2 regions of the Pseudomonas sp. PME37.24/025 genome follow, and region 1 is predicted to be linked to the other one. Evidence: predicted binding sites of a transcription regulator. Region 1 holds the regulator's gene; the other holds the start of a gene.
The links. The regulator FliA, encoded in region 1, starts transcription of late flagellar genes. The targets are predictions, from matches to a motif close to CTAAAGTTTNNNNNNNNNNNGCCGNTAA.
Positions count from the first base shown of each region.

Region 2: the regulator FliA is predicted to act here: its motif matches at 2,462-2,489, upstream of ACZ3HH_RS08325 (flagellar protein MotY).

Region 1 covers NZ_JBVHNK010000015.1:47,228-52,220, forward strand. Annotated here, with positions in the region: gene flhF (flagellar biosynthesis protein FlhF) at 1-673, shown strand, start outside; gene fleN (flagellar synthesis regulator FleN) at 791-1,621, shown strand; gene fliA (RNA polymerase sigma factor FliA) at 1,618-2,358, shown strand; gene ACZ3HH_RS24780 (chemotaxis response regulator CheY) at 2,526-2,897, shown strand; gene ACZ3HH_RS24785 (protein phosphatase CheZ) at 2,928-3,716, shown strand; gene ACZ3HH_RS24790 (chemotaxis protein CheA) at 3,770-4,993, shown strand, end outside.
Region 2 covers NZ_JBVHNK010000003.1:506,639-511,631, reverse strand. Annotated here, with positions in the region: gene ACZ3HH_RS08340 (peroxiredoxin) at 1-600, shown strand, start outside; gene rnt (ribonuclease T) at 675-1,352, opposite strand; gene pyrC (dihydroorotase) at 1,349-2,395, opposite strand; gene ACZ3HH_RS08325 (flagellar protein MotY) at 2,553-3,461, shown strand; gene ACZ3HH_RS08320 (argininosuccinate synthase) at 3,591-4,808, shown strand; gene ACZ3HH_RS08315 (hypothetical protein) at 4,985-4,993, opposite strand, start outside.

The DNA.
Region 1 (4,993 bases):
GGAAGAGGGCGGTGTAATTGCGATGGTCGGCCCGGCTGGCATGGGCAAGACCACCACGCTGGCCAAGCTCGCGGCCCGCTATGTGCTCAAGTACGGCGCGCAGAACATCGCGCTGGTGAGCATGGACAGCTACCGCATCGGCGCTCAGGAACAGCTCAAGACTCTGGGCCGCATCCTCAACGTGTCGGTCACCCACGTCGACCCGGGCCAATCGCTGGTGCAGGCGCTGGAGCCTTTGCTGCGCAAACGCGTGGTGCTGATCGATACCGCCGGCCTGCAGGCCAGCGATCCGGCACTGCGCATGCAGCTCGAAAGCCTGGCCGGACGAGGGATCAAATCAAAAAATTATCTGGTCTTGGCAACCACTAGCCAAAAACAGGTTCTAACCGCCGCTTATCACAGTTACAAGCGTTGCGGGCTAGCTGGCTGCATCCTGACTAAACTGGATGAAACGGCAAGTCTGGGTGAGGTGTTGAGCCTGGCCATCAGTCATGAATTGCCGGTGGCTTACCTGACCGATGGCCCGCGGATCCCGGATGACTTGCATCTGCCGCGTCGTCATCAGTTGGTCAGCCGCGCCGTTAGCGTGCAAATGCAGGAAGAACCCAGCGAAGAAGCCATGGCTGATATGTTCGCTGACCTCTACCACAGTCCGACCAAGCGGGTTGGCTGAGGTATTAATGAACAGTTTTTGTACCTACATCGATGGTCTGCCAATGCATTGTTCAGTTGGTGAACGCGCAGCCAGTAATGTGGCCTCCGTCTAAGTAAGACAAGGTAAAGAAATAACATGGGCAGCATGCATCCCGTACAGGTGATCGCGGTGACCGGCGGCAAAGGTGGCGTCGGGAAGACTAACGTGTCAGTGAACTTGTCCCTGGCTCTAGCTGAGCTCGGCCGGCGCGTCATGCTGCTGGATGCCGATCTGGGGCTGGCGAACGTTGACGTCCTGCTGGGGCTGACACCCAAACGTACTTTGGCCGATGTGATCGAAGGCCGGTGTGAGCTGCGCGACGTGCTGCTGCAAGGGCCCGGCGGTATCCGCATCGTCCCGGCCGCGTCCGGCACCCAGAGCATGGTTCATCTGAGCCCGGCCCAGCATGCCGGCCTGATCCAGGCCTTCAGCGACATCGGCGACAACCTCGACGTATTGGTGATCGACACCGCTGCGGGCATTGGTGACTCGGTAGTCAGTTTCGTGCGCGCAGCCCAGGAAGTCTTGCTGGTGGTGTGCGACGAACCAACCTCCATTACCGACGCCTACGCGCTGATCAAACTGCTGAACCGCGACTACGGCATGAATCGTTTCCGTGTCCTGGCCAACATGGCGCAGAGCCCGCAGGAGGGCCGCAACCTGTTCGCCAAGTTGACCAAGGTCACCGATCGTTTTCTTGACGTCGCCTTACAGTACGTCGGTGCGGTGCCTTACGACGAAAGCGTGCGCAAGGCCGTGCAGAAGCAGCGTGCCGTCTACGAAGCCTTTCCCCGTTCCAAGTGCGCTCTGGCATTCAAGGCCATTGCGCAGAAGGTCGATACCTGGCCGCTGCCGGCCAACCCGCGTGGGCATCTGGAATTTTTCGTCGAGCGCCTCGTGCAACAAACGGCAGGACCCGTCCTATGACAGCCAGTGGTTACAACCTCTACAAGAATTCGGCACGTGACGCGCAGTACGAACTAATCGAGCGTTACGCGCCACTGGTCAAACGCATTGCCTACCATTTGCTGGCGCGTTTGCCGGCCAGTGTCCAGGTTGAAGACCTGATCCAGGCCGGCATGATCGGCCTGCTTGAAGTATCAACCAAATACGACGCCAGCAAAGGCGCGAGTTTCGAGACGTACGCGGGCATTCGAATCCGCGGCGCGATGCTCGATGAAGTGCGCAAGGGGGACTGGGCGCCACGTTCGGTTCACCGCAATACCCGCATGGTCAGCGACGCGATTCGCTCGATTGAAGCTAAAACCGGCCGTGACGCTAAAGATCACGAAGTTGCGGCCGAACTCCAATTGAGTCTCGACGATTATTACGGGATTTTGAACGACACTCTCGGCAGCCGGTTATTCAGTTTCGACGATCTGTTGCAGGACGGCGAACACGAAGGGCTGCATGAGGATGGCGCCAGTGCTCATCTCGAGCCGTCACGCGATCTGGAAGATGAACGCTTCCAGGCGGCGCTGGCGGACGCGATTGCCAATTTGCCGGAGCGTGAGCGACTGGTGTTGGCGCTGTACTACGACGAAGAGTTGAATCTCAAGGAAATCGGTGAGGTCCTGGGGGTCAGCGAATCGCGGGTCAGCCAGTTACACAGCCAGTGCGCGGCCCGTTTGCGGGGGCGTTTGGGGGAGTGGCGAGCGCGCTGAAGGCAGTGTGGGGACACTGCGAATGGAGCCGGTGTGGTGTTGAACCGCGCCGGTCTCGATCTGTTGTGCTCCAGACAGTCATTGAGTGCTTTGCCGGATTGATTGAAATGGCGCGTCCAGGTGCTGGACGCGTTTAAGACTGCTTGGAGGTCGAATTGAACAAGAACATGAAAATCCTCATCGTTGATGACTTCTCAACGATGCGGCGGATCATAAAAAACCTGTTGCGTGACCTTGGGTTCACCAACACGGTCGAGGCTGACGATGGCATCACTGCCATTCCGGTTCTCAACAGCGGGGGCATCGACTTTCTGGTAACGGACTGGAACATGCCTGGCATGACCGGCATCGATCTGCTGCGTCACGTGCGCGCCGATGAAAAGCTCAAGCACCTGCCGGTGCTGATGGTGACCGCTGAAGCCAAGCGCGAGCAAATCATCGAAGCCGCTCAGGCGGGTGTGAACGGCTATGTGGTCAAGCCATTCACTGCTCAAGCGTTGAAAGACAAGATTGAAAAGATCTTCGAACGCATCGGTTGATGTGCAAAGCCAGTCCGTCACGGGGGAGCTATGGAGCAAAACGAATCTTCACAGGGCGATTTCGAATCGACCCTGAAAAAACACGCGGTCGAACTGGTCGAAAGCCTTGAAAAAGGCAGGTTCGGCGACGCTGTGCAACTGATCCATGAGCTCAACCAGACCCGTGACCGCGGCCTGTATCAGGAAGTGGGCAAGCTCACCCGCGAGCTGCATAGCGCGATCGTCAATTTCCAGATTGACCCGCACATGCCGCAAGCCGAGGAAGTGTCTCAGATCACCGATGCCACTGAGCGCCTGGGTTATGTGGTCAAGCTGACCGAGGCTGCGGCCAACCGCACCATGGACCTGGTGGAAAACGCCACGCCGCTGATCAACGGCCTGAGCGATGAAGCTCAGGCGCTGAGCACGGATTGGGGACGGTTCATGCGTCGCGAAGTCGGGGCTGAAGAGTTCCGTGAACTGGCCCGGCGGGTTGACGGTTTCCTGACACGCAGCAGCGAAGACAACCGTGTCGTGTCGAGCAACCTCAACGACATTCTGCTGGCCCAGGATTACCAGGACCTCACCGGTCAGGTGATCAAACGCGTGACCCAGTTGGTCACCGAAGTTGAAAGCAATCTGCTCAAGCTCGTGCTCATGGCCAGTCAGGTCGACCGCTTTGCGGGTATCGAACATGACCATGAAGCGATGCTGGCTGAAAAAGATCCACAAAAACATCTCTCGCAGGGTGAAGGTCCGCAGATTCATGCCGATAAAAGAGAAGACGTTGTGTCCGGTCAGGACGATGTGGACGATTTGTTATCCAGCCTAGGATTTTAGAGTTTTAGCATTTTAGGTTTTTTAGGTTTTTAGACCTCAGGAGCACCCCCTTAATGAGCTTCGGCGCCGATGAAGAGATCCTTCAGGATTTCCTGGTTGAGGCCGGCGAGATTCTAGAGCAACTGTCCGAACAGCTGGTCGAGCTTGAAAGCCGACCGGATGATGCGGATTTGCTCAATGCAATTTTTCGCGGTTTTCACACTGTAAAAGGGGGCGCCGGCTTCCTCCAGCTCAATGAGCTGGTGGAGTGCTGTCACATCGCCGAGAACGTGTTCGACATCCTGCGCAAGGGTGAACGACGCGTCGACTCGGAACTGATGGACGTGGTTCTCGAGGCACTGGACGCGGTGAACGGAATGTTCAGCGAAGTCCGCGAACGCAGCCCGATCACGGCTGCCACGCCTGAATTGCTGGCTGCTCTGGCCCGCCTGGCCGAGCCGCAAACCGGCGATGAAGCGGCACCTGTCGCTGAGGTGGTGCAAGAGCCGGCCGCTGAAAGTGAATCCGGCGACATTACCGATAACGAATTCGAACAACTGCTGGACTCGCTGAATGCCGTCAAGGCTCAGGCCGAGGCACCTGTGGTTGCTCCGCCTGCCGCCGATACGGCGACCAGCGACGAAATCACCGATGCCGAGTTCGAATCGTTGCTCGATCAATTGCACGGCAAAGGCCAGTTCGCCGCCGATGCAGTGGTCGCGGCGCCCGCCGCACCGGCTGCCCCGAAAGGGGCAGGCGACAGCTCCGACATCACCGATGACGAGTTCGAAACACTGCTCGATCAGTTGCACGGCAAAGGCAACTTTGCGGTCGATGCGCTGGAATCGGCGATTGCTTCGGCCCCGGCCCCGGCTGCGCCAACCGCTAAAGCGGCCGGCGGTGATCTGATCTCCGATCATGAGTTCGAATCGCTGCTCGACGAATTGCACGGTAAAGGCAAGTTCACTGAAGTGGGCACCGGTTCTGCTGCTTCGGCGGTAGCAACCCCAGTGGTCAAGGCTGCGGCGCCGGCACCTGTCGCCAAAGCGCCTGAGCCAAAAGCCCAAGCGCCCAAGCCTGCTGCCGCTGCTGCACCGGCTCCTGCTCGTGCCCCGGCTGCGCCGCCACCGGAAAAACCGGCCAGCGAAGCCGAGACCACCGTGCGGGTCGATACCGCGCGTCTCGACGAAATCATGAACATGGTCGGCGAGTTGGTACTGGTGCGTAACCGCTTGGTCCGTCTGGGCCTCAACAGCGGCGACGAAGCCATGTCCAAGGCCGTGTCGAACCTCGACGTG
Region 2 (4,993 bases), on a different contig from region 1:
AGCGTACTCGTAGGCAAACAAGCCCCTGACTTCACCGTACCGGCCGTACTCGGCAATGGCGAAATCGTAGACAGCTTCACCCTGTCCTCGGCCATCAAAGGCAAATACGGCCTGGTGTTCTTCTACCCGCTGGACTTCACCTTCGTTTGCCCGTCCGAGCTGATCGCTCTGGACAACCGCATGTCTGACTTCAAGGCACGCAACGTGGAAGTGGTAGCCGTTTCGATCGACTCGCACTTCACCCACAACGCCTGGCGCAACACCCCGGTCAACAATGGTGGCATCGGCGAAGTTCGCTACACCATGGCAGCCGACCTGAAGCACGAAATCGCCAAGGCCTACGACGTTGAGTCCGAAGGCGGTGTGGCTTTCCGTGGCGCATTCCTGATCGACGACAAAGGCGTTGTCCGCTCGCAGATCATCAACGACCTGCCGCTGGGCCGTAACATCGAAGAGCTGATCCGTCTGGTCGACGCTCTGCAATTCCACGAAGAGCACGGCGAAGTTTGCCCTGCCAACTGGAAAAAAGGCGACAAAGGCATGACCGCTTCCACCGAAGGTGTTGCGGCTTACCTGACCGAGAACGCTGCTGCGCTGTAAGGCACGTTCGAGGCATAAAAAAACCGGCTGATAAGGCCGGTTTTTTTATGGGCGGGATAAAGCGGCGACTGGCATCAGTCGTTGTAGTCTTCCCAGCCGCCCATTTGTTTCCAGCGATTGACGATGCCGCAGAACAGGTCAGCCGTCTTCTCGGTGTCGTAGCGGGCCGAGTGGGCCTCGCGACCGTCGAAGTCGATATCCGCTGCCTGGCAGGCCTTGGCCAATACAGTTTGACCGTAGGCCAGACCGGCGAGGGTTGCTGTGTCGAAGCTGGAGAACGGGTGAAACGGGTTGCGTTTCATGTCCAGGCGCGCGACAGCGGCGTTGAGAAAGCCCAGATCGAAACTGCTGTTGTGCCCGACCAGAATCGCCCGTTTGCAACCATTGGCCTTTAGAGCCTTACGCACACCGCGGAAGATATCGGTCAGGGCCGCTTCTTCACTCACGGCCATGCGCAACGGGTGATCGAGCTTGATCCCGGTAAATTCCAGGGCTGCCGCTTCAATGTTCGCACCTTCAAACGGTTCGACCCGGAAGAAGTAGGTGTGCTCAGGGTACACGAAGCCTTTTTCATCCATGCCGATCACGGTGGCGGCGATTTCCAGCAGGGCATCGGTGGCCGAGTTGAAGCCTCCGGTTTCTACGTCGACGACGACTGGCAGGTAACCACGGAACCTGGCTGCCATTGGATGACGGGAACCGCCTCCGCCGCCATTACCGTCCTGTTCGTCGTCGTAATGGTCTTCACTCACGCGTGTTCCTCCAGCAGGCGCCAGCGCAGTTTTTCACCGGCGCGCAGCGGGATTACGGTCAGCTCGCCAAACGGCAGGCTGGTTGGGGCGGTCCACTCATCGCGGACCAGGGTGATGCGATCGGTGTTCGCCGGCAGGCCGTAAAAACGCGGGCCATTGAGGCTGGCGAAGGCTTCGAGCTTGTCCAGCGCATTGCGCTGTTCAAAAGCTTCGGCATACATCTCGATCGCGGCATAAGCGGTGTAGCAACCGGCACAGCCGCAAGCCGCTTCCTTGGCGTGCTGGGCATGGGGCGCCGAGTCGGTGCCGAGGAAGAACTTGTCGCTGCCACTGGTGGCGGCGTCGAGCAGGGCTTCCTGGTGGGTATTGCGCTTGAGGATCGGCAGGCAGTAGAAATGCGGCCGAATCCCGCCCACCAGCATGTGGTTGCGGTTGTACAGCAGGTGGTGCGCGGTGATGGTTGCGCCGACGTTGGCCGAAGCCTCGTTGACGAACTGCACGGCGTCGGCGGTAGTGATGTGTTCGAACACCACTTTAAGGGTCGGGAAGCGCTCGACCACTCGACGCATGTGCTCGTCGATGAAGATTTTTTCGCGATCGAAAACGTCGACATCGCCACGAGTGACTTCACCGTGAACCAACAAAGGCATCCCGACTTCGGCCATGGCCTCCAGTGCAGGGAAAATCTTGTCGATGCTGGTAACGCCAGAGTCCGAGTTGGTAGTCGCGCCGGCCGGGTACAACTTGGCGGCGTGAACGAAACCGCTGGCCTTGGCTTCACGTATTTCTTCGGGCTGGGTGCGGTCGGTCAGGTACAGAACCATCAGCGGTTCGAAACGGCTGCCGGCCGGGCGTGCAGCGAGAATTCGCTGGCGATAGCCATTGGCTTCAGCAGCGTTGCGCACCGGAGGCACCAGGTTGGGCATGATAATGGCGCGACCAAAGGTGCGCGCGACATCCGCGACGGTATTGGTCAATACAGCACCATCGCGAAGATGAATATGCCAGTCGTCGGGACGCAGCAGGGTCAGGCGGTCGGACATGAGGGGATTCCAGGCGGGTCAAACTCAGGGGAATGCTACCGGAAAAGACTCTTCCAGGCACTCGCTATCAAGTTTTACGGCAAGCTTCCGATATCCAACACGTATGCCGTAAATATGTGTGTTGGTCTTTTTGTTGCAGAAGCCAGTGGAGCCTCCCGTGCGCCAGCGTTATTTAGCCTTGCTCAGTGTGTTTGCCAGCCTTCCTGCGATGGCGCTCACTTTCCAGACCCGTCTGGAGAGCATCGAGTGGACGGTCGAAGGTGACAAGTTCGAATGCCGCCTGGCTCAACCGATCACTGATTTCGGCTCGGGTGAGTTCGTACGTCGCGCCGGCGAACAGGCGACATTTCGCTTGAAGGCCTACAACTCGATGATCGGTGGCGGTTCGGCAACACTGCTTGCGGCCGCTGCGCCCTGGCAACCGGGACGTGGTGACATCAACCTGGGCTCGGTGCGAATCGGCAGTGGCAGCGTACTGTTCAACAGCACGCAAGTTCAGGCCGGGCGCCTGATAAGCGGTTTGATGGATGGTCGCAGCCCGGTGGTTCGACACTCCTCGGGCGACGGTCGGGTATCTGAAGTCCGTCTGCTGCCGGTCAAGTTCAGCAAGGCCTACAGTGACTATCAGGGTTGCGTGGCCAAGTTGCTGCCGCAGAATTTCGAGCAGGTGAAGCAGTCCGAAGTCGGCTTTCCAGGGGAGGGCATCGATCTCGACGCTCAAGCCAAGGCTCATTTGCAGGTCATGCTGGAATTCATGAAAGCCGATCCGACGGTCAACCACATTGAGCTCGACGGCCATTCCGACAACAGCGGCAATCGCCTGACCAACCGTGAACTGTCACGACGCAGGGCGCTGGCCGTGATGGATTTCTTCAAGGCCAATGGTATTCAGGAATCGCAGATCACCTTGCGTTTTCACGGTGAGCGCTATCCTTTGGCGCCGAACAACAATGCCGCCAACCGGGCGAAGAACCGCCGGGTAGCCGTACGCCTTGAACGGGTAGCGCCGACCGAGAAACCGGCGCCTCAAGCCACTGCTTCCGTGGGCAGCCCGAAGACCTCCTGAACCTGCTGAAATCGTCGCTCGCTCGACATAATCTGTCGCTTCGTCGTCATAAGCTGTCGCGCCTCTGTAAATTGTCCTGCATGAGCGGTAGACTTGACGGCTTTCCGTAGAACCCCGTGGAGTGATGGCATGGCGGACGTAAACAAGGTCGTTCTGGCGTATTCCGGCGGCCTGGACACTTCGGTGATCCTCAAGTGGCTGCAGGATACTTATAACTGTGAAGTAGTGACCTTCACCGCTGACCTGGGTCAGGGCGAAGAGGTCGAACCGGCCCGCGCCAAGGCACAGGCCATGGGCGTAAAAGAAATCTACATCGACGATCTGCGCGAAGAATTCGTGCGCGATTTCGTGTTCCCGATGTTCCGCGCCAACACCGTTTACGAAGGCGAGTACCTGCTGGGTACTTCCATCGCTCGTCCGTTGATCGCCAAGCGCTTGATCGAAATCGCCAATGAAACCGGCGCTGACGCCATTTCCCACGGCGCGACCGGCAAGGGCAACGACCAGGTTCGTTTCGAACTGGGCGCCTACGCATTGAAGCCAGGCGTAAAAGTGATCGCTCCGTGGCGCGAATGGGACCTGTTGTCCCGCGAGAAGCTGATGGATTACGCCGAGAAGCACGCGATCCCGATCGAGCGTCACGGCAAGAAAAAATCCCCGTACTCGATGGATGCCAACCTGCTGCACATCTCCTATGAAGGCGGCGTGCTGGAAGACACCTGGACCGAGCACGAAGAAGACATGTGGAAATGGACCGTCTCCCCGGAGAACGCTCCTGACAAACCGCAGTACCTGGAACTGACCTACCGCAACGGCGATATCGTCGCACTGGACGGCGTCGAAATGACCCCGGCCACCGTGCTGGCGACCTTGAACCGTATCGGTGGCGAACACGGTATCGGCCGTCTCGACATCGTCGAGAACCGTTACGTGGGCATGAAGTCCCGTGGCTGTTACGAAACCCCTGGCGGCACCATCATGCTGCGCGCTCACCGTGCGATCGAATCGATCACCCTGGACCGCGAAGTGGCTCACCTCAAAGACGAGCTGATGCCTAAATACGCCAGCTTGATCTACACCGGTTACTGGTGGAGCCCAGAGCGTCTGATGCTGCAACAGATGATCGACGCTTCCCAGGCTCATGTGAACGGCGTAGTGCGCCTGAAGCTGTACAAGGGCAATGTGATCGTCACTGGTCGCAAGTCCGACGAGTCGTTGTTCGACGCCAACATCGCGACCTTCGAGGAAGATGGCGGCGCCTACAACCAGGCCGACGCGGCGGGCTTCATCAAGCTCAACGCCTTGCGCATGCGCATCGCGGCGAACAAAGGTCGCAAGCTTTTCTGAGACTTTTGAGGCGGTAATGGATTTGTGGCCTTGTTGATGACAAGGCCACAAATCTGAAAGGGGGGCTGCTGCATAATGCGTATTCGCTTTCTTCTTGTTTCTGCTAACCGTTCCTTCTGCTTCCTGTCCTTGATCTAGCTTCAAGGACTGTCTTCTGATGTGTGGCCATTCAATACCTAGCCCAC